One region of the Citrobacter sp. GW821-FHT02E08 genome, then DNA from elsewhere that is predicted to be linked to it. Evidence: predicted binding sites of a transcription regulator. Region 1 holds the regulator's gene; each other region holds the start of a gene.
What was found. The regulator LexA, encoded in region 1, represses DNA repair genes until DNA is damaged. The targets are predictions, from matches to a motif close to TNCTGTATGTACATACAGNA.
Positions count from the first base shown of each region.

Region 2: the regulator LexA is predicted to act here: its motif matches at 2,701-2,720, upstream of uvrB (excinuclease ABC subunit UvrB).
Region 3: the regulator LexA is predicted to act here: its motif matches at 4,426-4,445, upstream of mutH (DNA mismatch repair endonuclease MutH).
Region 4: the regulator LexA is predicted to act here: its motif matches at 4,409-4,428, upstream of dinG (ATP-dependent DNA helicase DinG).

Region 1 covers NZ_JBWKVL010000012.1:35,010-43,081, forward strand. Annotated here, with positions in the region: gene ubiA (4-hydroxybenzoate octaprenyltransferase) at 1-659, shown strand, start outside; gene plsB (glycerol-3-phosphate 1-O-acyltransferase PlsB) at 755-3,175, opposite strand; gene AC07UY_RS15485 (diacylglycerol kinase) at 3,341-3,709, shown strand; gene lexA (transcriptional repressor LexA) at 3,819-4,427, shown strand; gene dinF (MATE family efflux transporter DinF) at 4,495-5,820, shown strand; gene AC07UY_RS15500 (CsbD family protein) at 5,951-6,160, shown strand; gene zur (zinc uptake transcriptional repressor Zur) at 6,227-6,742, opposite strand; gene AC07UY_RS15510 (cupin domain-containing protein) at 6,857-7,345, shown strand; gene dusA (tRNA dihydrouridine(20/20a) synthase DusA) at 7,497-8,072, shown strand, end outside.
Region 2 covers NZ_JBWKVL010000006.1:230,669-238,740, forward strand. Annotated here, with positions in the region: gene yvcK (uridine diphosphate-N-acetylglucosamine-binding protein YvcK) at 1-549, shown strand, start outside; gene uvrB (excinuclease ABC subunit UvrB) at 606-2,627, opposite strand; partial or broken gene AC07UY_RS10980 (ABC transporter ATP-binding protein) at 3,207-3,359, shown strand; gene bioD (dethiobiotin synthase) at 3,325-4,023, opposite strand; gene bioC (malonyl-ACP O-methyltransferase BioC) at 4,016-4,771, opposite strand; gene bioF (8-amino-7-oxononanoate synthase) at 4,758-5,912, opposite strand; gene bioB (biotin synthase BioB) at 5,909-6,949, opposite strand; gene bioA (adenosylmethionine--8-amino-7-oxononanoate transaminase) at 7,036-8,072, shown strand, end outside.
Region 3 covers NZ_JBWKVL010000001.1:457,208-465,279, reverse strand. Annotated here, with positions in the region: gene thyA (thymidylate synthase) at 1-31, opposite strand, end outside; gene lgt (prolipoprotein diacylglyceryl transferase) at 38-913, opposite strand; gene ptsP (phosphoenolpyruvate--protein phosphotransferase) at 1,201-3,447, opposite strand; gene rppH (RNA pyrophosphohydrolase) at 3,460-3,990, opposite strand; gene mutH (DNA mismatch repair endonuclease MutH) at 4,675-5,370, shown strand; gene AC07UY_RS02190 (TerC family protein) at 5,446-6,159, shown strand; gene ygdR (lipoprotein YgdR) at 6,304-6,522, shown strand; gene AC07UY_RS02180 (NADP(H)-dependent aldo-keto reductase) at 6,642-7,682, shown strand; gene lplT (lysophospholipid transporter LplT) at 7,774-8,072, opposite strand, start outside.
Region 4 covers NZ_JBWKVL010000006.1:211,938-220,009, reverse strand. Annotated here, with positions in the region: gene AC07UY_RS10905 (ATP-binding cassette domain-containing protein) at 1-1,054, opposite strand, end outside; gene hlyD (secretion protein HlyD) at 1,047-2,042, opposite strand; gene cecR (transcriptional regulator CecR) at 2,039-2,716, opposite strand; gene rhlE (ATP-dependent RNA helicase RhlE) at 2,946-4,337, shown strand; gene dinG (ATP-dependent DNA helicase DinG) at 4,443-6,587, shown strand; gene ybiB (DNA-binding protein YbiB) at 6,618-7,586, shown strand; gene ybiJ (DUF1471 family protein YbiJ) at 7,694-7,954, opposite strand.

The DNA.
Region 1 (8,072 bases):
GCAAATTTGACGGGCACGTCAAACGCACGGCGAACCGACCGCTGCCCAGCGGTGCAGTCACCGAGAAAGAAGCTCGGGCGCTTTTTGTGGTTCTGGTGCTCCTCGCGTTCCTGCTGGTGTTGACGCTGAATACGATGACGATCCTGCTGTCGGTCGCCGCGCTGGCTCTGGCGTGGGTCTATCCTTTCATGAAACGTTACACGCATTTACCGCAGGTGGTGTTGGGTGCGGCGTTTGGCTGGTCGATACCGATGGCGTTTGCCGCCGTCAGTGAGTCAGTTCCGCTGAGTTGCTGGTTGATGTTCCTCGCCAACATTCTTTGGGCAGTGGCTTACGATACGCAATACGCCATGGTGGATCGGGACGATGACCTGAAAATCGGTATTAAATCAACGGCCATTCTGTTCGGTCAGTATGACAAGGTGATCATTGGCATCCTGCAGGTGGGTGTGTTGGCCTTGATGGCGCTGATTGGCTGGATGAACGGTCTGGGACTGGGGTATTACTGGTCGCTGCTGGTGGCTGGCGCCCTGTTTGTGTATCAACAAAAACTGATTGTGCACCGTGAACGCGAAGCCTGTTTTAAAGCATTTATGAATAACAACTATGTTGGCCTGGTGCTGTTTCTGGGGCTTGCGATGAGTTACTGGCACTTCTGATAAAAAAGCCCGGTGGCGCTCGCGCTTACCGGGCCTACATTATTGCGCAGAACCGTAGGCCGGGTAAGGCGAAGCCGCCACCCGGCTTTTTAACATCACTCGTCCTGCGTTGCGCTTTCTATGGTTAAACGCACATCTGAGGTGATCAGATTAGCCAACATCTGATAAACCTTCATCGTCTCTTCAGGCTCCGCATCACCGGTATCGCTGATGTACTTCTCATCACGCAGGGTCAACACCAAAGAGCTGAATACCGCTTTGTCGAAGAACTCCGGCGCGTTGATCCCGTGCAGAACAGAAAGACGCTGAGCTACGGTGCGGCTCTCTTTTTCCAGCGTGCCGCGGTTGATCGACGGATTTGCGCTCAACAGCCAGAAGGTGATGGCATAACGTTGCAGAGTTTCACGCGCACCCGCTGCCAACAGTTGCAGCGTACGGGAATGTGCCGGGTTGATATTCAGCTCTTCATTCTGGACGGTAATCAGTCCCTGACGCTGCATTTCGCTTATCAGTGCGTCGATGACGCCCGCCAGTTCATCCCGCTCCCAGCGCAGGAACAGTTCTGCTTTCAGCATTGGGTAGAGAATTTCAACATGCTCAAGCAGCGCGTCGCGGGAGATGCGACGATGCTGGGTCACGATGGCCGCCATCAGTGAAGGCAGAACCAGCATATGCGCAATGTTGTTGCGATAGTAAGTCATCAGTACCGCCTGCTCGCGCGGAAGAATGATGATATCGCCGATGGTATCTTTCTCGACCTCGAACTTGTTCATTTGCAGCGCGTGGTCAATCAGCGCGCTGGCGCTGACCGACGGAACCGTAGAGTCGGTGGAATACGGGACATTGCGCATTAGATCCAGATAACACTCGAGCTGCTCTGTCAGTTGCTCGCGCGTTAACGAACGCTGACGGGATGCGAGCAACGCGGTGCAACACAGGTTCATGGCATTTGCCGCGCCCGCTTTGTTAATGCGGACCATCAACTCAGCGGCGATACCATTGACCGTTGGCGTCAGCCAGGCGGGACGCACGGCTTCGATCGGATCGATAGATTCACGCCACTCAGGAACATGTTGGTTCAGGTACGTCATCAACGGCATCGGTTCGCCAAAGTTAACGTAGCCCTGACCCAGATTACGCAGCTTGCTCAAGCCACGCAGCATTTGCGGCAGGCTCTCTTTTTCTTTCGTCGCGCCACGCAACTCTTTGGCGTAAGTCCCCACTTCCATTACGTGCTCGTAACCGATGTAAATGGGGACCAGGGTGATCGGACGCGTACCGCCGCGCAGCATCGCCTGAATGGTCATCGACAGGGTGCCGGTTTTCGGATCCAGCAGACGGCCAGTACGGGAACGCCCGCCTTCCACAAAATATTCCACGGAATAACCACGGCTAAACAGCTCGCCGAGATATTCGCGGAAGACGGTGGAGTAGAGTTTGTTGCCCTTAAAGGTACGGCGGATAAAGAACGCGCCCAGGCGGCGGAAAATCGGGCCAGCTGGCCAGAAGTTCAGGTTGATACCGGCAGCGATATGCGGCGGCACCAGCCCCTGATGATAGAGCACGTACGAGAGCAACAGATAGTCCATATGGCTGCGGTGGCAGGGCACATAGACGATTTCATGCCCATCGTGCGCCAACTGGCGTACACGCTCTGCGTTGTGGACATTGATCCCCTGATACAGTCGGTTCCAGGTGAAACCCAGAATGCGGTCAGTCAGGCGAATCATCTCGTAGGAGAAGTTGGCGGCAATCTCTTCCATCAGCGCAATGGCGTTCTGCTGCGCTTTTTCATGGGAGATTTTTTTGCTGCGCGCTTCGTCTTCTACCGCGCGCGCAATGGCTTTTGACGCCAGCAACTTGTTAAACAGATCCTGTCGGGCAGGCAGACGAGGACCGACCGCCGCCAGACGCTGACGGGCGAAATGCATTCGCGCCACACGCGCCAGTTTTTGGGCAATAATTTTGTCGGTTCCGTGCTCGTCAGCCATCCGTCGTAAGGAAACGGAAGGCGAGAAACGGACAAAACTGTCGCGCCCCAGCCAGGAAACAGCAAAGAATTTCTGTACGCCATTCAGCATACGCAGAGGGGGATTTACCTCACCCTTTTCACGCCCCGGAGAGCGGCCGAACATCACCGATACCGGCACCATCTGTACATCCAGATCTGGATTACTGCGGTGAAGGTCGAGGTAATTGTGAAAGAGTTTGATCGACTCTTCTTTCGGCGTGTAGTAGGTGAATACGCGCGGGCCGCCGTGAATAAACACATAACGCGGCAGCAGAGTTCCGTCGATCTCCAGCGGCTCTAACGGGTCGGGGAGATCGTGCGCCAGGCATTGGGCACGCAGCGTCAGCAAGTCTGCTTTTGAGTTGTACGGTAAAACGTACATAATGGGACGAGATGTATCGAGCCCCAATTCCGGAGCGGGTTCCGCCGGAATAGACTTGCTTTTTACCAGTACGGTTAATGGTAAATTCAGTAATTTGTAGTAAATTCGTGGCCAGCCAGACATAAACGATGTAAAGCCTCTGGTTAATAATGCAAATGCGCTGCAAGGATATCAGAAAGTCTAGCGAATTTCTGGTGTATCCCGTCATACTTCGCGCCGCTGTAACCCGAATTTTGTGGGTTAACGATATAATGTCATTGACGCTGATAATGCAAAAAGGTTCTTTTGATGGCTAATAATACCACTGGACTCACCCGAATTATTAAAGCTGCTGGTTATTCCTGGAAAGGTTTTCGTGCTGCATGGATTCATGAAGCGGCATTTCGTCAGGAAAGTGTTGCTGTGCTGTTGGGCGTGGCGATTGCCTGCTGGCTGGATGTGGATGCCATCACGCGTGTTTTGTTGATTGGTTCTGTCATGCTGGTGATGATAGTGGAAATCCTCAACAGCGCGATTGAGGCGGTGGTTGACCGTGTTGGCTCTGAACACCATGAGCTTTCCGGGCGGGCGAAAGATATGGGGTCAGCGGCAGTATTGCTGTCGATCTTTGTCGCGATGATCACCTGGGGAATCCTGCTGTGGTCGCATTTTAGATAAGGCTTCCATAATCCGATAAATCTCTTGTTTTTTGTGCCGCTTGTGGTTCCAAAATCGCCTTTAACTGTATATACTCACAGCATAACTGTATATACACCCAGGGGGCGGAATGAAAGCGTTAACGGCCAGGCAGCAAGAGGTGTTCGATCTTATTCGGGATCACATCAGCCAGACAGGTATGCCACCGACGCGTGCGGAGATCGCGCAGCGTTTGGGGTTCCGTTCCCCAAATGCGGCTGAAGAACACCTGAAAGCGCTGGCACGTAAAGGGGTCATTGAAATTGTCTCCGGTGCCTCTCGCGGTATCCGCCTGCTGGTGGAAGAAGAAGAGGGTCTGCCTTTAGTAGGTCGCGTGGCGGCAGGGGAACCCCTTCTGGCACAGCAGCATATTGAAGGCCACTATCAGGTCGACCCGTCGCTGTTTAAACCTAATGCCGATTTCCTGCTGCGCGTCAGCGGTATGTCGATGAAAGATATTGGGATTATGGACGGTGATTTGCTGGCGGTACACAAAACCCAGGACGTGCGTAACGGCCAGGTCGTGGTGGCGCGTATCGACGATGAAGTCACGGTTAAGCGCCTGAAAAAACAGGGCAATAAAATCGAACTTCTGCCAGAAAATAGTGAATTCAAACCGATTGTGGTTGACCTGCGCGAGCAAAACTTCACGATTGAAGGGCTGGCAGTCGGCGTCATCCGTAACGGTGAGTGGTTGTAATATTGTTTTGATACAGTGGCGCATCTCGCGCCACTGTTTGTTTTAACTCCTTCTCAGGCTTTCCTGCATGCCTTTCTTTACCTCTTCCGACAAAGCACTCTGGCGTCTCGCGTTACCGATGATTTTCTCCAATATCACCGTTCCTTTGCTGGGACTGGTGGATACTGCGGTCATCGGGCATCTGGACAGCCCTGTTTATCTGGGCGGTGTTGCCGTGGGCGCAACGGCAACCAGCTTTCTCTTCATGCTGTTGCTTTTCTTACGCATGAGCACCACCGGGCTGACGGCTCAGGCGTTTGGTGCCAAAAATCCCCAGGCGCTGGCACGCGCGCTGGTGCAGCCACTGATTCTGGCGTTGGGGGCGGGAGCTTTGATCGCGTTGTTCCGCACGCCAGTCATCGATCTTGCATTGCATATCGTCGGTGGAAATGAAGCGGTGTTGGTGCAGGCGCGACGTTTTCTGGAGATCCGCTGGCTGAGCGCTCCGGCATCGCTGGCGAACCTGGTGCTGCTGGGCTGGCTGCTGGGCGTTCAGTATGCCCGCGCACCGGTGATCCTGCTGGTTGTCGGCAACGTTCTCAATATTGTGCTCGATCTGTGGCTGGTGATGGGTTTGCATATGAACGTGCAGGGCGCAGCGCTGGCGACGGTGATTGCAGAATATGCCACGTTGTTGCTTGGGCTGATGATGGTGCGCAAAGTGCTTACACTGCGCGGCGTGTCATCCACGATGCTGAAACAGGCCTGGCGGGGGAATTTCCGCCGTTTGCTGGCACTTAACCGGGATATCATGCTGCGTTCGTTGCTGTTGCAACTGTGCTTTGGTGCGATCACGGTTCTCGGGGCGCGACTGGGCAGCGACATCATTGCGGTGAACGCTGTTCTGATGACCCTGCTGACCTTTACCGCCTATGCCCTTGATGGATTTGCTTATGCTGTCGAAGCGCATTCCGGGCAGGCGTATGGCGCACGTGACGGCAGCCAGTTGCTGGATGTCTGGCGTGCTGCATGTCGGCAGTCAGGGATTGTGGCGCTGCTGTTTGCCCTCGTTTATGCCCTGGCGGGCGAGCAGATCATCGCGTTGCTAACATCGTTGCCGCAAATTCAACTTTTGGCCGATCGCTACCTTATCTGGCAGGTGGTGTTGCCGTTAATCGGTGTCTGGTGTTATTTGCTGGATGGCATGTTTATCGGGGCGACGCGTGCGGCGGAAATGCGCAACAGTATGGCCGTTGCGGCGCTGGGATTTGCCCTCACGCTGTGTGCGTTGCCCTGGCTCGGTAATCATGGGCTGTGGCTGGCGTTAGCCGTTTTTCTGGCGCTTCGTGGACTCTCGTTGGCCTGGATCTGGCGACGTCACTGGCGGCATGGAACCTGGTTTGCCCGAGCGTGATGGTTAAAAGTTCCGAATATCAAAATGAACATGGGATCACTGACTACAATTAATCTCACGTCCAGCAGAAAACGTAGTGTATTTGGGCGAAGCAATATCGCTAATCACCACTAATCATGAGGACTCGATGATGAATAAAGACGAAGTCAGCGGTAACTGGAAACAGTTCAAAGGGAAAGTGAAAGAGCAATGGGGCAAGCTGACCGATGATGATATGACGGTCATTGAAGGTAAGCGCGACCAGTTGGTCGGTAAGGTCCAGGAACGTTACGGTTACGCCAGAGACAAGGCGGAAAAGGAAGTGAGCGACTGGGAAACGCGTAATAAATACCGCTGGTAATCAGCCGCGGTGACCCGAAAGTACAAGGATGTACAGTCCATTGGGCGGTTTTGCCGCCCAACCCGCTTAACGCGGTTTTTTCTTCACCAGAATCGAATGATCGTGCTGGCACTCTTCTGGATGGCGACACGCTTCAACTTCGACGCACGCCGGGCATAATCCGTGTGCTTCAATTACGTTATGACGCAGGGCAAAACCCATTTTTGCCGCCAGCGTATGCATAATATCTTCCACGCCCTCGGCGCTTTCTTCTTTTACCACGCCGCACCGGTCACAAATGAACATGGCTGAACTGTGGGTTGGCTGATCGAACAGATGGCAGAGCACATAGCTATTGGTGGATTCGACCTTGTGCACAAAGCCTTGCTCGAGCAAAAAATCAAGCGCACGATACACCGTAGGCGGCTTGGCCTGCGGCTCTGTTTCACGTAGCAGATCCAACAGGTCATAGGCGCTGATGGCCCCTTGTTGCAGGCTCATCAAACGCAACACTTCGAGGCGCTGAGGAGTGAGTCGCACATTGCGCTGCGCACAGATTTTCTCAGCTTGCGCCAATAGGTCTTGTGTTGTGGTCTTTTCCATTTGGCACCCCGGAGTACGTGAAACGTTAATCCCTTACTTTATCATGTTCTTCTTAAAACACCGAGATCCCCCACCGTGTGCTATACCTGACCCATTGCACACTGGAAAACCAAAATGAAAAGACCTGATTGCATTCGTCACTGGCGCGACGCAGAAGGCGCTGATGACTCTACCTATCCTGATAGCGATGAGCTATTTTCCATCGGCGCGCCGCTGGCGCGAACGCTCGGACTGCGTCGGCTTGGCATTCACCATGAACGCCTCCCGCCGGGTCGCCGTACCTCCTATCCGCATGCGGAAAGCGACGAAGAGGAGTTCATTTATGTGCTGGAAGGTTATCCCGAAGTCTGGATAAACGGCTATCTGTGGAAATTAGAACCCGGAGACAGCGTTGGTTTTCCGGCGGGAACCGGGGTGTGTCACACCTTTATCAATAACACCAGCGCAGAGGTTCGCCTGCTTGTCGTCGGGGAGGCGAATAAAAAACACAATCGCATCTATTACCCGATTAATCCGGTGTATGCCGCCACACGAGAAGACCGCTGGGTTGACCATCCGCCGCAGTTTTTTGGCCCGCACGACGGAAAACCAGGGCGAAAATAGTACCGTTCTTCGTCGTTGAGCATCGGGCTGGGACGGTCTGCGCCGTCGGCCCGGCTCACACGCAATGCAGCCATCTGCGTGCGGTCTTGCCTCTCTGGTTTTGCTTTATGCTATAGTAGCGCCCCTTTTTCAGAATGCTTAATTAATCGCCATGCCAGAAACTTCGTCCCCCGTTTTTCCTGCCCATCGTTTTTCTATCGCGCCGATGCTCGACTGGACGGACAGACATTGCCGCTATTTCTTGCGCTTGCTCTCCCGCCAGACGCTGCTCTATACCGAAATGGTCACGACCGGTGCGATCATTCATGGCAAGGGCGATTATCTGGCGTACAGCGACGAAGAGCATCCGATCGCGCTGCAACTGGGCGGTAGCGACCCTGCGGCTCTGGCGCAGTGTGCGAAGCTGGCACAAGAGCGCGGTTATGATGAAATCAATCTCAACGTGGGTTGTCCTTCCGACCGCGTACAAAACGGCATGTTCGGCGCCTGTCTGATGGGCAATGCGCAACTGGTGGCGGACTGCGTGAAGGCTATGCGTGATGTGGTGTCGATTCCGGTGACGGTCAAAACCCGTATCGGCATTGACGATCAGGACAGCTACGAATTTCTCTGCGATTTCATCACGACGGTTGCAGGTCAAGGCGAGTGCGAGATGTTTATCATCCACGCGCGCAAAGCCTGGCTTTCTGGCCTTAGCCCGAAAGAAAACCGGGAGATCCCGTCGCTG
Region 2 (8,072 bases), on a different contig from region 1:
TTGCTGAAAGTGGATGCGCATTTAATTCCGATGTCGGAACTGCCGGTAGATCTGATGGCAATCGACGATCAGGGGCATGAAGTGTACGGCGAGGTCAATATCGACCAGTTGTCTATGCCGCCGCAAGAGTTGATGCTGTCGCCGAAAGTCCCTGCCACCCGCGAGGCCGTGCAAGCCATTAGCGAAGCGGATCTGATTTTGATTGGGCCGGGCAGTTTTTACACCAGCCTGATGCCGATCCTGCTGCTGGACGATCTGGCGCAGGCGTTACGACGTACCCCTGCGCCGATGGTGTATATCGGCAATCTGGGGCGCGAGTTGAGTCTACCCGCCGCCAGTTTATCCCTTGTCGATAAGCTCGCCATTATGGAGCAGTATGTCGGGAAGAAAGTGATTGATGCGGTCGTGGTCGGGCCGAAAGTTGATGTCTCAGCCATCACCGACAGAATTGTGATTCAGGAGATTCTGGAGGCCAGCGATATTCCGTATCGTCATGACCGTCAGCTGCTGCATTGCGCACTGGAAAAAGCGGTACAGGCGCTCGGTTAAATCGGTGAGCCTGATAGCAACGCTAACGCGTCTTATCAGGCCTACAGCTAAGAACCCTAAGACGCCGCAATAAACAACTCGCGTAACTGGTGCAACTGATCGCGGATCTGCGCGGCTTCTTCAAACTCCAGATTCTGCGCATGCTGCATCATTTGCCCTTCCAGCTCATGGATTTTTTGCTGCAACGCTTTCGGCGTCATGTCCAGCTCAACCACATCGGACTTCGCCCCTGCGCGAGACTTCCCTCTTCCCTTCGCTTTTGTCTTCGCGATGTTCTGACCCAGCGCCAGAATATCGACCACTTTTTTGTTTAGCCCCTGCGGGATGATGCCGTGTTCTTCGTTGTACTGCTGCTGCTTCTCTCTGCGACGTTCCGTCTCGCCAATGGCCTTCGCCATCGACGCGGTAATTTTATCGCCGTAGAGAATGGCTTTGCCGTTGATATTGCGCGCCGCGCGCCCGATGGTCTGTATCAGCGAACGTTCAGAACGCAGGAAGCCTTCTTTGTCGGCATCGAGTATCGCCACCAGCGAGACTTCCGGCATATCCAGCCCTTCACGCAGCAGGTTAATCCCCACCAGCACGTCAAACTCGCCCAGACGCAGGTCGCGAATAATTTCCATACGCTCAACGGTGTCGATATCGGAGTGCAGGTAGCGCACACGTTCGCCGTGCTCTTCCAGATATTCCGTCAGGTCTTCCGCCATCCGTTTGGTCAGCGTGGTCACCAACACGCGCTCGTTGATCGCCGCGCGAATACGGATTTCGGAGAGCAGATCATCCACCTGCGTCGCCACCGGACGGACTTCAATAACCGGATCCAGTAGCCCGGTCGGTCGCACCACCTGATCCACCACATCGTCACCGGATTTCTCCAGCTCATAGTTACCTGGCGTTGCGGAAACGTAGATGGTTTGCGGGGCCAGTGCTTCGAACTCTTCAAACTTCAACGGACGGTTATCCAGCGCTGACGGCAAACGAAATCCATACTCGACTAACGTCTCTTTACGCGCCCGGTCGCCGCGATACATCCCGCCAATCTGTGGAATGGTCACGTGGGATTCGTCCACCACCAGCAGGCCGTCAGCAGGTAGATAGTCAAACAGCGTCGGCGGCGGTTCGCCCGGCCCGCGCCCGGAAAGATAACGGGAGTAGTTTTCGATGCCGGAGCAATACCCCAGCTCGTTCATCATTTCCAGATCGAATTGGGTACGCTGTGATAAACGCTGCTCTTCGAGCAGTTTGTTGTTCGCCAGCAGGTTCTTACGCCGCTCCGCCAACTCGACTTTAATCTCTTCCATCGCCTGCACAATACGTTCACGCGGGGTGACGTAGTGCGTCTTAGGGTAGATGGTATAGCGCGTAATCGTTGATTCCACCTGCCCGGTCAGCGGATCAAACAGCGACAAACGTTCCACCTCTTCATCGAACAATTCGACGCGCAGTGCGATGTCATCAGACTCCGCCGGGAAGATGTCGATCACTTCGCCGCGCACACGGAACGTCCCGCGCTGGAAAGCCTGATCGTTTCGGGTGTATTGCAATTCCGCCAGACGGCGCAAAATGGCGCGCTGGTCGATGATCATGCCCACCGTCAGGTGCAGCATCATTTTCAGGTATAAATCGGGGTCGCCCAGACCATAGATAGCGGAAACAGAGGCCACCACCACCACATCCCGACGCTCCAGCAGCGCTTTGGTGGCCGACAGGCGCATCTGTTCAATGTGTTCGTTCACCGAGGCATCTTTCTCGATAAACGTGTCGGAACTGGGCACATAGGCTTCGGGCTGGTAGTAGTCGTAGTAAGAGACGAAATATTCCACCGCGTTCTCCGGGAAGAACTCTTTCATTTCGCCGTACAGCTGCGCCGCCAGCGTTTTATTCGGCGCCAGCACCATTGTGGGGCGCTGCAAATCCGCAATCACGTTGGCAATGGTGAACGTTTTTCCTGAACCCGTGACACCCAGCAAGGTCTGGTGCGCCAGACCATCTTCCAGCCCAACCTCCAGACGACGTATCGCCTCAGGCTGATCGCCAGAAGGTTTAAATGCGGAATTCAGTTTGAACGGTTTACTCATGAGCAGCTACCTGAAGCAATGGGCGGGCAGGTGTGTAATTTTACTCGGGATGGCTAAGATTGCCAGTAAAATATACTGGATGAAAAAACAGTAGCACGGTAAAGTATTTCTGTTACGCGAGCAAAAACCACGTCATCACAGTGCAAAATTTAGCCCCAGACGAGATAAAAAACCACCCGATGTCGGTTATCCCCAGACCTATGACTTTTTTAACATTTGTCAAGCAGTGTAATGCGCGTTTTATGGCAATCCATGACACTTTTCTTTCAGCCATTGCTTTTATTTAACAAGCTGTTTTATAACGAATATTTCTTTAAGCCGTCTTTCGCATCAATTCAGTCGCAGGCCGCGTATTCTCTCGCTTACGTTATGTTTTCTAACTCTAATGCACAAGGTTATCCACAGGAATAGTGGATAACTGCTTCCAGCCCGTATGGACTGCCGCCTGGCAAAATCGACCTTCTGGTCATTTTCGGGCAACTAAAAAAAAATTATCGCTAATTTTTGATTTTTATCAGCTAACAGCACGACCCCATCCAGACGAGATCTTGCTCGCATTTTCACCATTTGGTTGCACTGCTTTTGCTGGGGGAGCAACGTCTGCCGTTGATTCGCCGGGTCGCTGACCGCTTTTGCCTCCTGCACCGGGGACGCAACGTGGCGCAGGGGCAACTGACCCAGCTAAACGACAAGCTTCTTAATCAGTGGATGACGCCCGCTCCAGAGCGCTGAGATCGAGGTAATGACCTGTCGGGGCGTATTCCGGCGACTCAGCCAGCCAGGGGATTTCCCCTAACAGCGGCGCCGGGAGCACACGCGATAACGTCGCCATATACTCCTGATGACGTTTTCCAGGCGGCGTCACGTCGTTGGCGACCCAGCCTGCGAGCGTTAAACCCGCTTGCTGTACCGCCTGCGCTGTCAGCATGGCATGGTTGATACATCCCAGTTTGACGCCCACCACCAGAATCACCGGTAGTTGCTCGGCCTGGACCCAGTCAGCAAAGGTCAGCGTCGTTGAGAGCGGCGTAAACCAGCCCCCGGCCCCTTCAACCAACACCCAGTCAGCCTGGGCTTCTAACGCCCGTAAACCGTCAGACATCACCGTCGCGAGAATGGGCCTTCCCTCGTCGGCGCTGATAATATGCGGCGATGTTGGCTCCGCAAAGGTGTACGGATTGATGTCCTGATACGCCAGAGACAGCGTACTGTTGCGCTGTAGTGCCTGCGCATCGCCGTTGCGTAAACCGTCCGTCGTCATCTCACTGCCCGACGCCACCGGCTTGTAACCCACTGTACGGTAACCCCGCAGAGCGGCGGCCTGCAGTAGCGCACAACTGGCAACAGTTTTCCCAACTTCGGTGTCAGTGCCGGTGACAAAATAACGCTTAGTCACGTTCAATCACTCCCAAAAAAAGATGATAAGTCAGCGGGTATTTCCCCTGCTGTTGCGGCCAGGCTAGTTGCAGTTGCTGGAGCTGGCTGCGGGTGAGCACCCTCTGTTCGCGCCCTTCGTGCAGATGGGTCGCTCCAATGCCTTTGAGCGAACGCATCGCGCTCAGCGCATCGTCAAACCAGAGCGTGATAGCCTGAATCCGGTGCCGGGCGCGCCAGCCTCTCAGGGCGTTTTCGATGGCAATGCCGTCTAAAAAGTGGTTTGCATGCGCCCGATTATCGACCGCCCGCCACGCCTGACGCAGCTCCGGCAACGACCCTTGCGCCAGAGTGGTGAATGCTACCTGTCCGCCGGGGCGTACCACGCGATACAGCTCCGACAACGCCTGGGGTAAATCACTGCACCATTGCACCGCAAGGTTACTCCAGGCCAGATCGAAGCTCGCCGTGGGTTGCGAAATCGATTCAATATCCGCCATCAAATAATGGTCTGCGGCCTGCTGACGACGCGCCTCCTCGAGCATTTGCGCCGAGAGGTCGAGCGCCGTCACTTCGCAACCCTGTGCTCGCCAGTGGCGGCTCATGCGTCCCGGCCCGCAACCGGCATCCAGCACCTGCGAAAACGCGCGATCCGGCAACAATCCAAGTAACGCATCCGCGCTCTGGCGTTGCAGTTCGGCATGTTGTTCATACTGCGTCGCTGCTCGTCCGAACGCCGCCGCGATGGCCTGCTTATCAAACTGCGCCATGCAGCACCTCCAGCAAACGATCGATGTCCTGTTTTTCGTGCGCCTGGGTCAGCGTCAAACGTAGCCGCGCGGTGCCCGCCGGAACGGTAGGCGGGCGGATCGCGGTCGCCCAGCATCCCTGGCTGCGCAACGTTTCCGCCAGCTGTAATGCGCGCGCGTTATCGCCGACGATCAGCGGCTGGATTGCGCTGTGAGAAGGCGCCAGGGCGAACGCCGTGGTATCCACGCCAGCACGAAAATGTTCAATCAATGACGCCAGTTTTTCTCTGCGCTGGCGGCCTTCATCGCTACGGATCACCGCCAAAGCGGCGCGTAACGCCTGGGCCTGAGCGGGCGGCATACTGGTGCTGTAGATCAGGTGACGGGCAAACTGCAGCAGATACTCTGCCACACTGTCGGAACAGAGAATGGCCGCCCCGCTGACGCCAAACCCTTTGCCGAATGTCACCACCAGCAGTTCAGGCTTCACCTGCTGCTGCCAGCAACTCCCTCGCCCCTCATCACCGGTAACACCAATACCGTGCGCATCATCGACCAGCAGCCACGCGCGGTGCTGTTGTGCGGTACGCTGAATCTCGGCAAGCGGCGCGCTGTCGCCATCCATGCTGAATACCCCTTCGGTCACCACCAGTTGTTGACCAGAAATCGGGGCGGCCAGCAAACGAGACAGATGTTCGGGGTTGTTATGCGTAAAACGACGCAGTTGCGCCGGACTGAGGCTGGCGGCCTCCAGCAGCGATGCGTGGCTAAGCCGGTCGGCCACGATGCGATCGTCTTTTGCCATCAGTGCGGCAATGACCGCCTGGTTCGCCGCAAAACCGGAGATGAATAACAGCGCACGCGAATACCCCAGCCACTGCGCCAGCTCTTCCTCCAGCGCCTGATGGGCAACGGAATAGCCACTGACATGACCCGAGCCACCGCTTCCCACGCCAAAGCGCTCCGCGCCTTGCTGCCAGGCGCAGATAATCTGCGGATGGTGACTCAGCCCCAGGTAGTCATTGCTGGAAAAATTGAGATATTGACGATCGCCCGCATGGAGCCAGCGCCCGGCGCCCTGCACCACCGCGTGACGGCGGCGCAACGCATCGGCAGAACGACGCGCTATCAGCGCATCGTCGATTTTTTGCTGCCAGGTCATACGGTTGCCGCGTTGTAGTAATCGTCGGTGTCCGGGGTTATCAGCGCCTGTTCGAGGCGTTGCTGCTGTTCGTTGTCACCGGCCAGCACGGCCGTTTGCTGCGGATTCAGCCCCAGCTTGCGGAACAACTGCAGGTCTTTATCCTCTTCCGGGTTTGGCGTGGTCAGCAGCTTACAGCCGTAGAACACCGAGTTTGCGCCAGCCATAAAGCACATTGCCTGGGTCTGTTCGTTCATCTGTTCACGGCCTGCGGAGAGACGGACAAACGAGGTGGGCATCATGATACGCGCCACCGCAATGGTGCGAATAAAATCAAACGCGTCTACGTCGTCATTATCGGCCAGCGGCGTCCCTTTCACCTTCACCAGCATGTTGATGGGCACGCTTTCCGGTGGTGTCGGTAGGTTGGCTAATTGCAGCAAAAGTCCGGCCCGATCGTTTACCGTTTCACCTAACCCCACGATGCCCCCAGAGCAGACCTTAATGCCCGCCTCGCGGACTTTGTCCAGCGTGTCGAGACGCTCCTGATACGAACGGGTGGTGATAATGTTGCCGTAGAACTCAGGCGAGGTGTCGAGGTTGTGGTTGTAATAGTCCAGACCTGCGTCAGCCAGGCGCTTCGCCTGGGCGTCATTGAGCGTGCCCAGCGTCATGCACGCTTCCAGCCCCAGTTCTTTCACGCCCTGCACCATCTGTTCCAGATACGGCATATCGCGTTCATGTGGATTCTTCCAGGCCGCCCCCATGCAGAAGCGGGTCGATCCCGCATTTTTCGCTTTACGCGCAGAGTCCAGAACCTGTTCAACTTCCATCAAACGTTCTGACTCCAGGCCCGTTTTGTAGCGGGAACTCTGTGGGCAGTATTTGCAGTCTTCCGGGCAGGCACCGGTTTTAATCGACAACAGCGTACTCACTTGCACCTGTTGCGGGTCAAAATGTTGACGATGAACCTGTTGCGCTTCGAACAGTAAATCCAGCAACGGCTTTTCAAATAATTCGGTGACTTGCGACATTGTCCAGCGAGCGTGGTGAGCCATCGGGCCTCTCCAAAGGGTGTTGTTAATTTTTGATTCGGTGTAGACTCGTAAACCTAAATCTTTTTAATTTGGTTTACAAGTCGATTATGACAACGGACGATCTTGCCTTTGACCAACGCCATATCTGGCATCCTTACACGTCAATGACCTCACCGCTCCCGGTGTATCCGGTGGAGCGCGCCGAAGGTTGCGAACTGATTTTGTCTAACGGCGAACGCCTGGTTGACGGCATGTCCTCCTGGTGGGCGGCAATTCATGGCTACAATCACCCACAGCTCAACGCGGCAATGAAAACGCAGATCGACAGCATGTCGCACGTTATGTTCGGCGGTATCACCCATGCCCCTGCCATCAATCTGTGCCGTAAACTGGTGGCGATGACCCCAGAGCGGCTCGAGTGCGTTTTTCTGGCGGATTCCGGTTCGGTCGCGGTGGAAGTGGCGATGAAAATGGCGCTGCAATACTGGCGGGCATTAGGCGAATCCCGCCAGCGCTTCCTGACGTTTCGTAACGGCTATCACGGGGATACGTTCGGCGCGATGTCCGTCTGTGACCCGGAGAACTCCATGCATAGCCTGTGGAAGGGCTATCTGCCGGATAACCTGTTCGCTCCCGCGCCGCAAAGCCGAATGGACGGTGAGTGGGATGAACGGGATATGGTGGCATTCGCCCGTTTGATGGCCGCGCACCGCAACGAGATTGCGGCGGTCATTCTGGAGCCGATCGTCCAGGGCGCGGGCGGCATGCGGATGTATCACCCTGAATGGTTGCGGCGCATCCGTAAAATGTGCGACCGCGAAGGCATCCTGCTGATTGCCGATGAGATTGCGACCGGATTCGGCCGTACGGGTAAACTGTTTGCCTGCGAGCACGCCGACATCACGCCGGACATTCTGTGTCTGGGGAAAGCGCTGACCGGCGGGACCATGACCCTCTCCGCCACCTTAACCACCCGCACTATCGCTGAAACCATCAGCAACGGCGAAGCCGGATGTTTTATGCATGGCCCAACCTTTATGGGCAATCCACTGGCCTGTGCCGTGGCGACCGCCAGCCTGTCGCTGCTGGAAACCGGAGAGTGGCAACACCAGGTTGCCGCCATCGAAACGCAGTTACGCGCTGA
Region 3 (8,072 bases), on a different contig from region 1:
CTTTTTGCATCAGTTCTAAATACTGTTTCATGGTTCCTCAGGAAACGTGTTGCTGTGGGCTGCGACGGTACGCCCAAACCATCATGATGATACCCGCGACAATCATTGGGATAGAGAGGATCTGCCCCATGCTGATGTACTGTACCCAGGCGCCGGTAAACTGTTGATCCGGTTGGCGGAAAAATTCAACGATGATACGAAACGCACCATAGCCAATCAGGAATAAGCCAGAAACTGAACCCATCGGGCGCGGTTTACGAATGAACAGGTTAAGGATGATAAACAGCACAATCCCTTCCAGCGCCATCTCATAAAGCTGGGAAGCATGGCGCGGCAGCGCACCGTAAGTATCGAAAATGGACTGCCACTGCGGGTTGGTTTGCAGCAGCAAAATATCTTCTGTACGGGAGCCCGGGAATAACATGGCATACGGGAAGTTAGGGTCGACACGTCCCCACAGCTCACCGTTGATAAAGTTACCCAGACGCCCCGCGCCCAGACCAAACGGAATCAGCGGTGCAATAAAATCAGAAACCTGGAAGAAGCTGCGCTTCGTGCGTTTGGCGAAGATAATCATCACCAGAATCACGCCGATAAGGCCGCCGTGGAAGGACATACCGCCATCCCAGACGCGGAACAGATAGAGCGGATTCTCCAGAAACAGCGAGAAGTTATAGAACAGCACATAACCAATACGCCCGCCGAGGAAGACCCCAAGGAAGCCTGCATAGAGTAAGTTTTCAACTTCGTTTTTGGTCCAGCCACTACCTGGGCGATTGGCGCGGCGAGTTGCCAGCCACATCGCGAAGATAAACCCCACCAAATACATCATGCCGTACCAATGAAGGGCGACGGGTCCAATTGAGAAAATGACCGGATCGAACTCCGGAAAATGCAGATAGCTACTGGTCATCTATCACCACAATTTCTTGTTATGTCGCTGAAATCAGACAGCGATTGATAAGCGCGCCTGAAGGTTACAGGCGCTCCAAAGGTGCGAATAATAGCACAAGGGGTGCATCGGAGATGCCGGGAAGATGTAAAAGATCTGTATAGGCTATCAATGACATACTCAGGAATGCCCGATGGCGCTGCGCTTATCAGGCCTACAGACTTAGCGCAATCCCGCAAGAATGCCGCCGTTTGTAGGCCTGATAAGGCGATTTTTCCGCCATCCCGTCACCAGAGACAGAGCGCCTGTCACAGTCCCCCGCGAATTAAGCCTCCCATCCCGCGACGTTCCATAAATGCTGCCACCTGATGACGCACTTCAGTTGCCAGTTGCGCTTCCAGGCTACGTTGCGCAAGGGTTTGCGCTTCGTCAAAATCGATATGCCGCAACAGATATTTCACACGAGCGACCGAACGACCGTTCATCGACAAATGCCGGAAGCCCAAACCAATCAGGATGACGACACACATAGGATCGCCCGCCATTTCGCCGCACAGACGCAGATCGATACCGTTTTTTTCCGCTTCCTGGGCGATCATCGCCAATGCGCGTAACATCCCAGGATGCAGACTGTCATAAATATTGGCCACCCGGGTGTTGTTACGATCGACCGCCAGAATATACTGGGTTAAATCGTTGGTCCCCACCGAGATAAAGTCGACCCGATTCGCCAGGTGCGGCAGCATGAACACCATTGAGGGTACTTCCAGCATGATGCCAATGCGCGGTTTCGGGATCGCGTAACCGATCATCTCTTCCACTTCGCGTCCGGCACGTTCAATTAGGCGGCGCGCTTCATCCACTTCATCAATGCTGGTCACCATCGGCAGCAAAATGCTTAAATTTCCGGTCGCCGCATTGGCACGCAGCATGGCGCGAACCTGGATCAAAAAGATCTCGGGTTGATCGAGCGTTATGCGGATCCCACGCCAGCCCAGGCACGGATTTTCTTCGCTGATCGGCATGTAGGGCAATTGCTTATCCGCTCCGACATCCAGCGTACGCAGCGTCACCGGTTTGTCGTTGAACATCTGCAGCATGCCCTGATACTGTGCAACCTGCTCTTCTTCCGAGGGAAATCCGCTTTGTAACATGAAGGGGATTTCGGTGCGATAAAGCCCAATACCGTCGATCCGGGCACCCAGTTTTTCTTCATGTTCCGGACTCAGACCGGCGTTGAGCATGATCTTCACCCGCTCGCCGCTTTTCAGTTGCGCGGGCTGATTGACGTCATCTTCCGCCAGACGGCTCAGCTCAATCTCTTCACTGATAAGGCGCTGATATTCCTGAATCAATATCGGTTCAGGATCCACCAACAATTCGCCGCGATAACCATCAACCACCAGCGTACGCCGGTGCAAAACTGACGGTTGAATATCCGCGCCCATGACGGTCGGAATGCCGAGCGCACGCACCATTATCGCCGCATGCGAGTTGGCCGCGCCGTCACGCACCACGACGCCAACCAGCCTGTCCTGGGGCAGTTCCGCCAGCGTTGTCGCGGAAAGCTCGTCGGCTACCAGTACAAAGCGTTCGGGCCAGGCGTTGGGTCCCTGAATGGAATCATCGAGATGGAACAGCAGTCGCTGACCCAGCGCACGTAAATCTCCAGCACGTTCCTGGAGGTACACATCGGTTAATGCGGCAAACTGTTCGGCAAACTTCTCGATGATCTTTTTGACGGCCCATTCGGCGACCGATCCATTGTCGACCTCGGCGAACAATTCCCGACGCAGTCGGGCATCCGAAAGCAGATGCGAGTAAAGATCAAAAATTGCCGCCGTCTCTTTCTGCGCACCGGCAGCGAAACGCTTGCTGTAACGGCGGAATTCATTTGCTGCTTCTTCGAGCGCCCCGGTCAGTCGTTCTCGCTCAAGCGCCGCATCCAGCGTCGAGGCTTCATAGACCTGCTCCATCAGCGGCAACGTGGCATCCTGCCAGCCTTCAGCAATCGCCACCCCAGGTGCTGCGGGCAGCGCGCGAATTCGCGTCTGTCGGTATTGACCAAACAGCGCGGTGAGCTGGGACTGGGAAAGAATGGCTGCCATTTGTGTGGCAAGCGTCACCAGGAAAGACTCTTCGCTTTCATCGTACTGGCGCAGCTCACGCTGCTGTACGACCAGCACGCCTAAAAGCTGCCGACGCTGAATGATCGGCACACCTAAAAACGCACGGAAGCGCTCTTCTTTAACGGAAGGAATATATTTAAAGCTGGGGTGTTTTTGCGCATCAGCAAGGTTGATCGGTTCCGCCAGCCTGCCTACCAGGCCGACGATACCTTCATCAAATGCGAGCGCAACTGTGCGACCACGTGGTTTTTTTAGCCCCCGGGTCGCCATCAGGTAATAACAACGTCGGTCATGGTCGGCGAGATATACCGAACAGACCTCTGTGTCCATCGCAAGACAGATGTCAGTGACCAGAATATTCAGCGCCTCATTGAGACGCGGGGCACTGGCCACCTTTTCGACTATTTCTCGCAGGCGGGTGAGCATAATTTGCGTGGCTTAACCTCTTTTACGTCGATAAGCAGGTGCACTTTGCGGCTTAGGGGTACTTTCCTGAAGCGCCATCACAACACTTGCGAACTCTTTCATCACCCTGCGGTAGACATCGCGTTTAAATGATACCACCTGTCGGACCGGGTACCAGTAACTCACCCAGCGCCAACCATCGAACTCAGGAGTGCTGCTGGTTTGCATATTGATTTCCGCGTCACCGCTCATCAGTTGCAGTAGAAACCATTTCTGTTTCTGGCCGATACACACCGGCTTTGTATCCCAACGCACCAAACGTTTCGGTAACTTGTAACGCAACCAGTTGCGAGTAGATGCAAGGATCCGCACATCTTTGCGGCTTAACCCTACTTCTTCAAACAGTTCCCGGTACATCGCCTGTTCTGCTGATTCTCCTGGATTGATTCCACCTTGCGGGAATTGCCAGGAGTGCTGACCAAACCGCCGGGCCCACATAACCTGCCCCTGACGATTACAAATTACGATCCCTACATTTGGGCGGTAGCCATCGTCATCAATCACCGGACTACCTCAACATAAACCTTATATATAAACGATTGTTTCACACTACAGAGAGACGGTAAACCACTCTCTTAACCGCACACATTTCTAATAACAATTGAATAACTCACAGTTAAGGACCGAGTTATAAACAGAGGGAGGGACTTGCAGGCGATTTTATTCACCTTTTCTGTGGATATAGTTGTGAAGAAGTATGGAATTACCACGGGAAAACCCGGAACAGTCTGAATGGGACTCTGAAAACCGTGAAAAAATAGCCGCGTATATTCATTGAGTTAACTGTCATATTCGCTACTCAGAGCATAGAATCGTGATGGGCGTCACATCCAGGATCATCGGACTGATGAAAGATCGACCAGCGTCGGTTTTATCCACAGATTGTGCCAATAAGTTAGGCACAATTTGTGTGAAAATTCGATTTTCGTCTCACGTCAAGGCTGTAAATTGAAACAGTAGTGAGGGTTTTGCACAGTTATCCCATCTTTCTGTGGATAACATGGTGTAAGATCCTGTTTATTTTCAGTGACCAGAATTGGAAAACTCATTTCGCCGTTGCGCAACTCGTCGATCAGCAAACTAAAAATCAATATAAATCATGAGATTGAACATAGCGTGTGGAAAAAGATAAACTCTGTTCACACGGTATAAAATCATTGTTCATTTTTTCACCTAAGGGATAACCCGATGTCCGGACTCCATCCATTACATTCACCACCTGAATCCGAGGCTCTGTTGCTGGCTCAGGCACAGCGGCTTTCAGGCTACACATTGGGTGAACTGGCAGCGCTGGCAGGGATCGTGACGCCAAAGGATCTGAAACGGGACAAAGGCTGGATCGGCGTACTGCTGGAGATTTGGCTTGGTGCCAGCGCAGGCAGTAAGCCAGAGCAAGATTTCGCGGAATTAGGCGTGGAGCTGAAAACCATCCCGGTGGACAGTCTGGGGCGACCTCTTGAGACTACCTTCGTTTGTGTTGCGCCACTAACCGGAAACAGCGGGGTGACATGGGAGACAAGCCACGTCCGCCACAAGTTAAAGCGGGTACTGTGGATACCCGTTGAGGGCGAGCGCTCCATTCCGCTGGCAGAGCGTCGCGTCGGTTCGCCGCTTCTCTGGAGTCCAAATGAAGAAGAAGAGCAGCAGTTACGTCTCGACTGGGAAGAGTTAATGGACATGATCGTACTGGGCCAGGTTGAGCGGATCACCGCCCGCCATGGCGAATTTTTACAACTGCGACCAAAGGCCGCCAACGCGAAAGCGCTAACAGAGGCCATTGGCGTGCAGGGCCAGCTAATCCTGACGTTACCGCGTGGTTTTTACCTGAAAAAAAGCTTCACTCGCCCACTTCTGGAACGCCATTTTTTAATACAGAACGATTAGGCACGCCATGACCTTTCCCCTGCCGCGATAGACGCATATAATCACCGCTTCATTTTTTTTGCAGGGCTTTGTTCGATGTTATTTGCATGGATATACGATCCTAACGCCTGGCTTGCGCTCGGAACACTGACGATTCTGGAGATCGTTCTCGGGATCGACAACATCATTTTCCTTTCTCTGGTTGTCGCAAAACTCCCGACAGCACAACGCAGTTACGCCCGTCGTCTTGGGCTGGCGGGCGCTATGTTGATGCGTTTAGGTTTACTGGCATCAATTTCCTGGGTAATCAGTCTGACCAATCCGCTGTTTGAGGTGATGGGTCAATCCATTTCCGCACGCGATCTCATTCTGTTTCTGGGGGGCTTGTTCCTTATCTGGAAAGCCAGCAAAGAGATCCATGAATCGATTGAGGGTGAAGAAGAGGGACTTAAAACCCGCGTAAGTTCCTTCCTGGGCGCCATTGTGCAGATCATGATGCTGGACATTATCTTCAGCCTGGATTCGGTGATCACCGCGGTGGGCCTTTCCGATCATCTGTTCATTATGATGACGGCGGTCGTCATTTCTGTTGGCGTGATGATGTTTGCCGCGCGCTCAATCGGTGATTTTGTCGACCGTCACCCTTCGGTGAAAATGCTGGCGCTCGCTTTCCTGATTCTGGTGGGTTTCACCCTGATTCTGGAAAGCTTCGAGATACATGTGCCGAAAGGGTACATTTATTTCGCCATGTTCTTCTCTATTGCCGTAGAGACTCTGAACCTGCTGCGCAATAAAAAGAATCCACTCTGATTGACCCCTTCGCTCCTCTTTCGAGGAGCGAAGACTCACTTCCCTCTCCGATCCTCACAGTTTCAGATTTTCCTGCTTTCGCCAGGCATAACTTCGCGTTATTACTAGACTATTATCAGACCCAAGCCACGCGAGGATAAATGGATGAAAAAATGGGCAGTAGTAATTTCCGCTGTAGGACTGGCTTTTGCTGTATCTGGATGTAGCAGTGATTATGTCATGGCAACGAAAGATGGCCGCATGATCCTGACCGACGGCAAACCAGAAATCGATGACGATACCGGTCTGGTGAGCTATCACGATCAGCAGGGCAACGCCATGCAGATTAACCGTGATGATGTCTCCCAAATTATCGAGCGCTAACATACCTCCCCGAGATTGAGGTCAGCCTCCTGCTGGCCTTTAGATTTTTCGCTTCCCCTTTTCCCTTCCCTCTGCCATTTTTATAGTCCTTATGTCGTAATAATAAAAAGGAAACGGCTATGCAATATCACCGTATACCCCACAGCTCGCTTGAAATAAGTACACTGGGGCTGGGCACAATGACGTTTGGTGAACAAAATAGCGAAGCCGACGCACATGCACAGCTCGATTATGCCGTGGCTAACGGCATCAATTTAATTGACGTTGCCGAGATGTATCCGGTGCCGCCTCGTCCGGAAACTCAAGGATTAACAGAAACCTACGTGGGTAACTGGCTCGCCAGACACGGCAGCCGCGAGAAACTGATCGTCGCCACCAAAGTCAGCGGTCCAGCACGTAACAATGACAACAGTATTCGCCCCAATCAGGCTCTGGATCGTAAAAATATCCGCGAGGCGTTGCACGACAGCCTCAAGCGTCTACAGACCGATTATATCGATTTATACCAGGTTCACTGGCCGCAGCGCCCGACCAACTGCTTCGGAAAACTGGGTTATAGCTGGACGGATTCCGCGCCGGTTATCTCACTGCTGGACACCCTGGAAGCGCTGACCGAATTCCAGCGGGCGGGCAAAATTCGCTATATCGGCGTTTCCAACGAAACGGCCTTCGGCGTGATGCGTTATCTGCATCTGGCGGATAAACACGATCTGCCGCGCATTGTCACCATCCAGAATCCTTACAGTCTGATCAACCGCAGCTTTGAAGTCGGCCTGGCGGAAGTCAGTCAGTACGAAGGGGTGGAATTGCTGGCCTATTCCTGTCTGGGATTTGGGACGCTGAGCGGAAAATACCTGAATGGCGCAAAACCGGCTGGCGCACGTAATACGCTGTTTAGCCGCTTTACGCGCTACAGCGGCGAGCAGACGCAAAAAGCCGTCGCGGCGTATGTCGATATCGCAAAACGCCATAATCTCGATCCGGCGCAGATGGCACTGGCCTTTGTCCGTCGTCAGCCGTTTGTCGCCAGCACTCTGCTCGGCGCAACTACGCTGGAACAGTTAAAAACTAACGTGGAAAGCCTGCATCTGGAATTAACGGAAGAGGTGCTGGCAGAGATTGAAGCGGTGCATCAGGTTTATACCTACCCGGCACCGTAATGGAAAGAGCCTGATGGCGCTACGCGGCTCAGGCCGACAACACGCATGATGTATTGACCGGGTGAGGCAAAGCCGCTACCCGGCATATAAATTACTGGCGGCGCTGCCAGATCCACAGCGCCGTTATCGCAAACGCAAATAGCGCCCCAAATCCGATACCAATCGCGACCGCCGGAATCCCCACCAGAACCGCTAGCGAGTAGATGCCCAGCATCAGCAGCATCGCGCTGTTTTCGCCGAGATTCTGCACGGCGATGGCATTCCCTGCGCCAACACTTTTTTTACCGCGCTCCTGTAATAACGCATTGAGCGGGACCACAAAAAAACCACCCAGAACGCCAATCAGCATCAATAAAGCATAGGCCGGGAGCAGCGCGTGCTGGAGGGAGA
Region 4 (8,072 bases), on a different contig from region 1:
CGGCAAAATTCACCTGGTCGGTTGCAGCAAAATCCCCAAACTTTTTGGTCAATTGCTTTGCTTCAATCACCGTCTCGCCGGGCGTTCCCTCCACCGTATGCAGGATTGCGCCAAGCGGGGACTCTGACGTGCCCGCCCCGCCAAGCAGATCAATAAACGCATCTTCAAAGCGAGGCGCAGTTTCATCAATCGCGATTTCCGGCATCCCTTCGCCGTTGCGAATATCGTCAGCCGTGGCCTCTTTTTTCAGGATCAGACGAACGGATTTTCCCTGAATCATGCCGTCGCTGACCTGCGGCAGTTTTAATGCCTGCTGCAACAGTTTGCGGTTGTTTATCTGCGGACTGCTGATTAAAAAACTGCGGCCCGCCATGGTTTGCGTCAGTGCCGTCGGTTCGCCCTGATAGAGAAGTTCACCTTCGTTCATCAGCAGCACGTCGCGACACTGTTCGGCTTCATCGAGATACGAAGTGCTCCACAGAATCAGCATTCCGTCACCCGCCAGCTCATGCACCATCTGCCACAGCTCGCGTCGTGAAATCGGGTCCACGCCGACGCCGGGTTCATCCAGCAGCAGAACCTTAGGCGCGCCGACCAGCGTACAGGCCAGCCCCAGCTTCTGTTTCATCCCGCCGGAGAGCTTACCCGCCAGCCTCCCGGTAAACGGGCCGAGCGAGGTGAATTCCAGCAGTCGCTCAAAGGTTTTTTTTCTCGTCTCACCGGTGACGCTACGCAGATCGGCATAGAGGTTAAGGTTCTCCATGACGGTCAAATCTTCATACAGGCCAAATTTTTGCGGCATATAACCGAGTACGGCATGCAGCGCGCTGTCGTCGCGAATCGGATCAAACCCAATCACCGAAGCCTGACCGCCGTCGGGCTTCAGTAGCCCCGCCAGCATCCGCATCAGGGTGGTTTTCCCGGCACCGTCCGGCCCCACCAGCCCCGTGACATAACCCGCGTGAATCGTGCAGTCGAGCGGAGCCACGGCGCACTTTTCCATTCCCGCAAAGCGTTTAACCAGTCCGTTTAGCGTAATGACGGCGTCATTCATGCCGCGCCTCATTACCGAACTTCAGCGTCACCGGCATCCCCTGGCGTAACGCATCATCGGCATCTGTCACCACAATGCGTAGGCGATAGACCAGATCGGTGCGCAGATCCGGGGTCTCGACGGTTTTCGGGGTGAATTCTGCGGTCGGAGAAACAAAACCGATTTTGCCGTGATAGGGCTTATCGGGACGGCCATCGGTATACAGCAAAATCTCTCGCCCTGGCGGTACCTGGCTCAGGTTACGCTCATCGACGTAGGCGCGAACCCAGACCGGACGCGTCAGCGAGAGGGTGAGAACCGTGCCGCCGGCATTCAGCATGCTGCCCGGCTCCACGGCACGGGTTAACAGCGTACCGTCAGAGGGGGCGACCAGTGCGGTATCCTGCAAGTCGAGTTCGGCTTGCGCCAGTTGCGCCTGCGCCTGTTCAAGGCTGGCTTTCGCCTGGGCGATATCCTGTTGGCGGTTACCGGTGCGGTACTGGCTCAGTTTGTCCTGCGCCGATTTCAGCGTTGCCTGCGCCTGGTCACGGGACGAGCGGGCGTTTTCCAGATCGTTGGCGGAAATTGTGCGGCTTTTCCACAATCCCTGCTGACGCTGATAAAAGTTCTGCGCGTAGTCAAAGGCGGCCTGCGCCTGTTTGACGGCGGCGGCGGCCTGGGCAATCTCTTCATCGCGATAGCCTGCCAGCATCAGGTCATACTGTGCCTTTGCGACTAAGACGCCCGCTTTGGCCTGCATTAATGCGTTTTCATACGGCGCTTTATCGAGCGTGCCCAGCACCTGCCCGGAGGTGATGGTATCGCCTTCGTCAACCGCCAGTGAAGCGAGTCGGCCGCCGACGCGAAAGCTTAAATTGACGGTGCGAATGTCCACATTACCGTACAGCGTCAGCCCGTTATCCTGCCGACTTTGGTACCACCACGTTCCACCAGCAATCACGGCGACAAGCACCGCCACGGCCAGTCCGATAACGACGGGTTTCTTCATGAGTCCAGACTCCTTTGCGTTAAACCTTGCAGAATGAGATCGATATGAAAGGTGATCGTCTGGTAAATCAGCGCAGTTTTCTCCTCATCAAATTGCGACCAGCCTGTGCGCTTGAGGATCGTTTCCTTTCCCAGACGAAACGCCAGCACTTCCCCTAACAGCGCATGGGTATGCAAAATGGTTTGGGTATCTTCGGCATCACTGCCGGTATAGGCCGCAATCAGCCGCGTCAAATGGGTGTGCAGTGGGGCGATAACCTGATGGTGTATCAACTGATAGGCTGCCGTTGGGGAGAGCTGTTCGCGCGAGATGAATTTGCTGAGATTCACCGTGTCTTCCTGGGTCAGCAGCATGATCATGTTCTTACACGCGCGCAGAATCAGCTCGCGCATTGCAGCGCGATCGGGCTGCGGCTGGGCGAAGAGCTGTTCCGCCTCCTCGGCGTGAGGACGAAACTGCCCGCCAATAAAGTCGGCAATCCACTGGGCGCAGGCGAGGTAGAGGTCATCCTTTGAGCCAAAATAGTAGGTAATGGCAGCGATATTCTGCCCGGCCTGCGCGGCGATATCCCGGGTGGTGGCATGCAGGCCATATTCACCGAACTGCGCAAGGGCAGCGGCAATCAGCTGGCTTTTTGCCTGCTCGCCTTTGGTCGTCATGGTTGAGGTATTCATGGCATGACCTAAGTATTAATCAATCGATTGATTAACATTATGACTGATTTTTACGCTTGTCCAGCCCAGCGCTTTATTTTGTTTCAGGTACGCTCCGGGATAATTTATGCGGTACGTCACAAAAACTGCTACACTCCGCCCCTTCATGACACTGTGGTTTTTGTCATCTCTTTTGCGAGTATCTCCCTGAAAACTACACCGGGAACGGTCGGGGCGGTTCGGAGTAGTTATGTCTTTTGATTCCCTGGGTTTAAATCCTGATATTTTGCGCGCCGTTGCAGAGCAGGGCTACCGTGAACCCACCCCTATCCAGCAGCAGGCGATCCCTGCGGTACTGCAAGGCCGTGACCTGATGGCCAGTGCGCAAACGGGTACGGGTAAGACAGCGGGCTTTACGCTGCCGCTGCTGCAGCATCTTATTTCCAATGAACCGCATGCTAAGGGACGTCGCCCGGTACGTGCGTTGATCCTGACTCCAACCCGTGAACTGGCCGCGCAAATTGGCGAGAACGTGCGGGATTACAGCAAATACCTGAACATTCGCTCGCTGGTGGTTTTCGGCGGGGTAAGCATCAACCCGCAGATGATGAAACTGCGTGGCGGCGTAGACGTGCTGGTGGCAACCCCTGGCCGTTTGCTCGATCTGGAACATCAAAACGCCGTCAAATTGGATCAGATTGAAATTCTGGTGCTGGATGAAGCTGACCGCATGCTGGACATGGGCTTTATCCACGACATTCGTCGCGTACTGGCTAAATTGCCGCCGAAGCGTCAGAACCTGCTGTTCTCCGCGACCTTCTCCGACGACATCAAAGCGCTGGCTGAGAAATTGCTGCGTAATCCGCTGGAAATCGAAGTCGCGCGTCGTAACACGGCGTCCGAGCAGGTGACGCAGCACGTCCATTTTGTTGATAAGAAACGCAAACGTGAACTGCTGTCGCAGATGATTGGTCAGGGCGACTGGCGGCAGGTGCTGGTCTTCACCCGCACCAAACATGGTGCCAACCACCTGGCGGAGCAGTTGAATAAAGACGGCATTCGTAGTGCGGCCATCCACGGCAATAAATCGCAAGGGGCGCGTACGCGTGCGCTGGCTGATTTTAAATCCGGCGACATTCGCGTGCTGGTCGCCACGGATATCGCGGCGCGTGGCCTGGATATTGAAGAGCTGCCGCATGTGGTGAACTATGAATTGCCGAACGTGCCGGAAGATTACGTCCACCGTATCGGTCGTACCGGGCGTGCGGCGGCAACCGGTGAAGCGCTGTCGCTGGTCTGTGTTGATGAACACAAACTGCTGCGTGACATCGAGAAACTGCTGAAAAAAGAGATCCCGCGTATCGCGCTGCCGGGCTATGAGCCGGACCCGTCCATTAAAGCCGAGCCGATTCAAAACGGTCGCCAGCAGCAACGTGGTGGTGGCGGCGGCGGCGGTCGTGGCCGATCCCCACAGGGGCAAGGTCAGGGCGGTGCAGGCCGTGGTCAGCAGCAACCGCGTCGTTCAGAAGGTAGTGCGCCTAAAGCCGGGGCCAAACCTTCGCGCCGGTCAGGTGATGCGAAACCGGCGAGCGATAAGCCGCGCCCGCCACGCCGTCCGCGCAGACTGTCTTCGGCAGAGTAATGCAGTAAACGGGAAGCCCGACCGAATGGTCGGGTTTTTCTTTTTGCGACCCGTCTAAGAAAGTGCCACAATAGTGGCTGTTTATACAGTATTTCAGGTTTTCTCATGGCATTGACCGCTGCGCTAAAAGCGCAAATTGCTGCCTGGTATAAGGCGCTTCAGGAACAGATCCCCGACTTTATTCCCCGTGCGCCGCAGCGGCAGATGATTGCTGACGTCGCTAAAACACTGGCCGGGGAAGACGGGCGACATCTGGCGATCGAAGCGCCGACCGGCGTCGGGAAAACCCTCTCGTATCTGATCCCCGGTATCGCCATCGCGCGCGAAGAACAAAAAACGCTGGTGGTGAGTACCGCCAACGTCGCCTTGCAGGATCAGATTTACAGCAAAGACCTTCCCCTGCTGCGAAAAATTATTCCCGATCTTAAGTTCACCGCCGCCTTTGGGCGCGGGCGGTATGTGTGTCCGCGCAATCTGGCGGCGTTGGCCAGCACCGAACCTGACCAACAGGATCTGCTGGCGTTTCTTGACGACGAACTCACACCGAACAATCAGGAAGAGCAAAAGCGTTGTGCCCGGCTGAAGGGCGATCTGGACAGCTACAAGTGGGATGGTTTACGCGATCATACCGATATCGCCATTGATGATTCACTGTGGCAGCGTCTGAGCACCGACAAAGCCGGCTGCCTCAACCGTAACTGCCACTATTACCGCGAATGTCCGTTCTTTGTGGCGCGCCGTGAGATTCAGGAAGCCGAAGTGGTGGTGGCAAACCATGCGCTGGTGATGGCGGCAATGGAGAGCGAAGCGGTTTTGCCGGATCCGAAAAATCTGCTGCTGGTGCTGGATGAAGGGCATCATCTGCCCGATGTTGCGCGCGATGCGCTGGAAATGAGTGCTGAAATCACGGCGCCCTGGTATCGCCTGCAACTCGATCTGTTTACCAAACTGGTGGCGACCTGTCTGGAACAGTTTCGGCCAAAAACCACGCCGCCACTGGCTATCCCTGAGCGTCTGAACGCGCACTGCGAAGAGCTGTATGAGCTGATTGCCTCGCTGAACGCGATTCTGAATCTTTATATGCCCGCCACCCAGGAGGCGGAGCATCGCTTCTCAATGGGCGAATTGCCCGCAGAGGTGATGGAGATTTGTCAGCGGTTGGCGAAACTCACAGAAATGTTGCGTGGGCTGGCGGAGCTGTTTCTCAACGATCTCAGCGAAAAAACCGGAACCCACGATATCGTGCGCCTGCATCGGGTGATTTTGCAGATGAACCGTGCGTTGGGCATGTTCGAAGCGCAAAGCAAGCTGTGGCGTCTGGCGTCGCTGGCACAATCGTCAGGCGCGCCGGTGTCCAAATGGGCCACCCGCGATGTGCGCGACGGGCAAATGCATGTCTGGTTTCACTGTGTCGGCATTCGCGTCAGCGATCAGCTGGAAAGGCTGCTCTGGCGCAGCGTGCCGCATATTGTGGTGACCTCCGCCACGCTACGTTCGCTGAACAGTTTCTCTCGCTTGCAGGAGATGAGCGGACTGAAGGAGAAAGCGGGCGACCGTTTCGTGGCCCTCGACTCGCCCTTCAACCATCTAGAACAGGGGAAAATCGTCATACCGCAAATGCAGTATGAGCCGCTTATCGATAACGAAGAGCAACATATTGCGGAGATGGCGGCCTATTTTCGTCAGGAGCTTGAGAGCAAAAAACACCAGGGCATGCTGGTATTGTTTGCCAGTGGCAGGGCGATGCAACGGTTTCTTGAGCATGTGACGGATTTACGTCTGCTGTTGTTAGTTCAGGGCGATCAGCCGCGATACCGGCTGGTGGAGTTGCACCGCAAGCGGGTGGAAAATGGCGAACGTAGCGTGCTGGTGGGTCTGCAATCTTTTGCGGAAGGGTTGGATCTGAAAGGTGAATTGCTCACTCAGGTTCATATTCACAAGATTGCTTTTCCACCTATCGACAGCCCGGTGGTCATCACCGAAGGGGAGTGGCTGAAAAGCCTGAACCGTTACCGCTTTGAAGTGCAGAGTTTGCCCAGCGCGTCGTTTAATTTAATCCAACAGGTGGGGCGATTGATCCGTAGCCACAGCTGCTGGGGGGAAGTGGTGATTTACGACAAGCGTCTGTTGACCAAAAATTATGGGAAGCGTTTACTGAATGCGTTACCCATTTTTCCGATAGAGCAACCTGTCGTGCCAGACGTTATAGTAAAAACAAAAGCAAAAGCGACTCGCCGCAGACGGCGCTAATGGTGTGTGCACCCCCGCAAGGAGTTTTCGATGGATTACCGCAAAATCATCAAAGAGGTTGGGCGAGGTAAAAATCATGCCCGCGATCTGGACCAGGACACCGCGCGCGGCCTGTATACCCATATGCTAAAGGGGGAAGTCCCTGACCTGGAAATGGGCGGCGTACTGATTGCGCTGCGCATTAAAGGAGAGGGCGAAGCCGAAATGCTGGGCTTCTATGAGGCGATGCAGAACCACACTATTCGTCTGACGCCGCCAGTGGCAAAACCGATGCCTATCGTGATCCCCAGCTATAACGGGGCGCGTAAACAGGCGAACCTGACGCCGTTGCTGGCTATCCTGCTGCGTAAACTGGGTTTTCCGGTGGTGGTTCACGGGGTGAGCGAAGATCTGACTCGCGTATTGACCGAAACTATTTTTGAACTGTTGGGAATTACGCCGACCCTGAATGTCGGTCAGGCGCAGGCAAAACTCGACGGACACCAACCGGTGTTCATTCCCGTCGGCACACTGTGCCCGCCGCTGGAAAAACAGCTGGCGATGCGCTGGCGAATGGGGGTGCGTAACAGTGCACACACGCTGGCGAAGCTGGCGACGCCTTTTGCAGAAGATGCCGCCTTACGTCTTGCCAGCGTTTCTCATCCGGAATATGTCCCACGTGTGGCGAAGTTCTTTGGTGACATTGGCGGACGCAGTCTGCTGATGCATGGCACCGAAGGGGAAGTGTACGCCAATCCGCAGCGCTGCCCGCAAATTAGCCTGATCGATAAGCGTGGAGTGCAGGTGATTGTGGATCGCCAACGTGAGATGCCCGAGGAGCCGGTGCCACTCCCTGTCGCGAAAGATCCAGAAACCACGGCGCGTTGGATTGAGCGCTGTCTGGCGGGTAGCGAACCGGTTCCTGACGCGTTGAAAATTCAAATGGCCTGCTGTCTGGTGGCAACTGGTGAGGTGGAGACACTGACAGACGGTCTGGCACGCGTTGGTCAGAGTTTTTAACGGATTCAGGTAAAAAAAGCCCGTCCAGTGGTGGACGGGCAAACAAAGGGTAACACACAGGTCTATGAGGGTTGGAGCAGGGCGTCTGTTGGCATACAGACAAAAAATTATTTGTAGATAACCGCAGTACCGCTCATTTTGTTGTTGCTGTATGCAGAGGTAATGCTATAGCTGCTTGCGCCAGCAGCAGCGGCTTTCTCAGCCAGTTTCGCTTCCAGACCGTCCAGGGTAGTGGCGCCTTCCGCAGAAACTACACCGATTTTATTCATGTCTTGTGCTTGTGCAGCCGTTACCGGCTCGGCAGCGAAAACGCCAAAAGAGAGTCCAGACAGAGCGATAGCGGCAACAGCATATTTGATGGTTTTCATAGTTAATTTCTCGCAGGTTATTCTGTTAGTAAGACGATGTTCCGTCGATGTGATAAGTATCACGTTATTTAGCGAGAGATAAAATCGAATAGAATTGACGGCGTTAATCAAAAATATT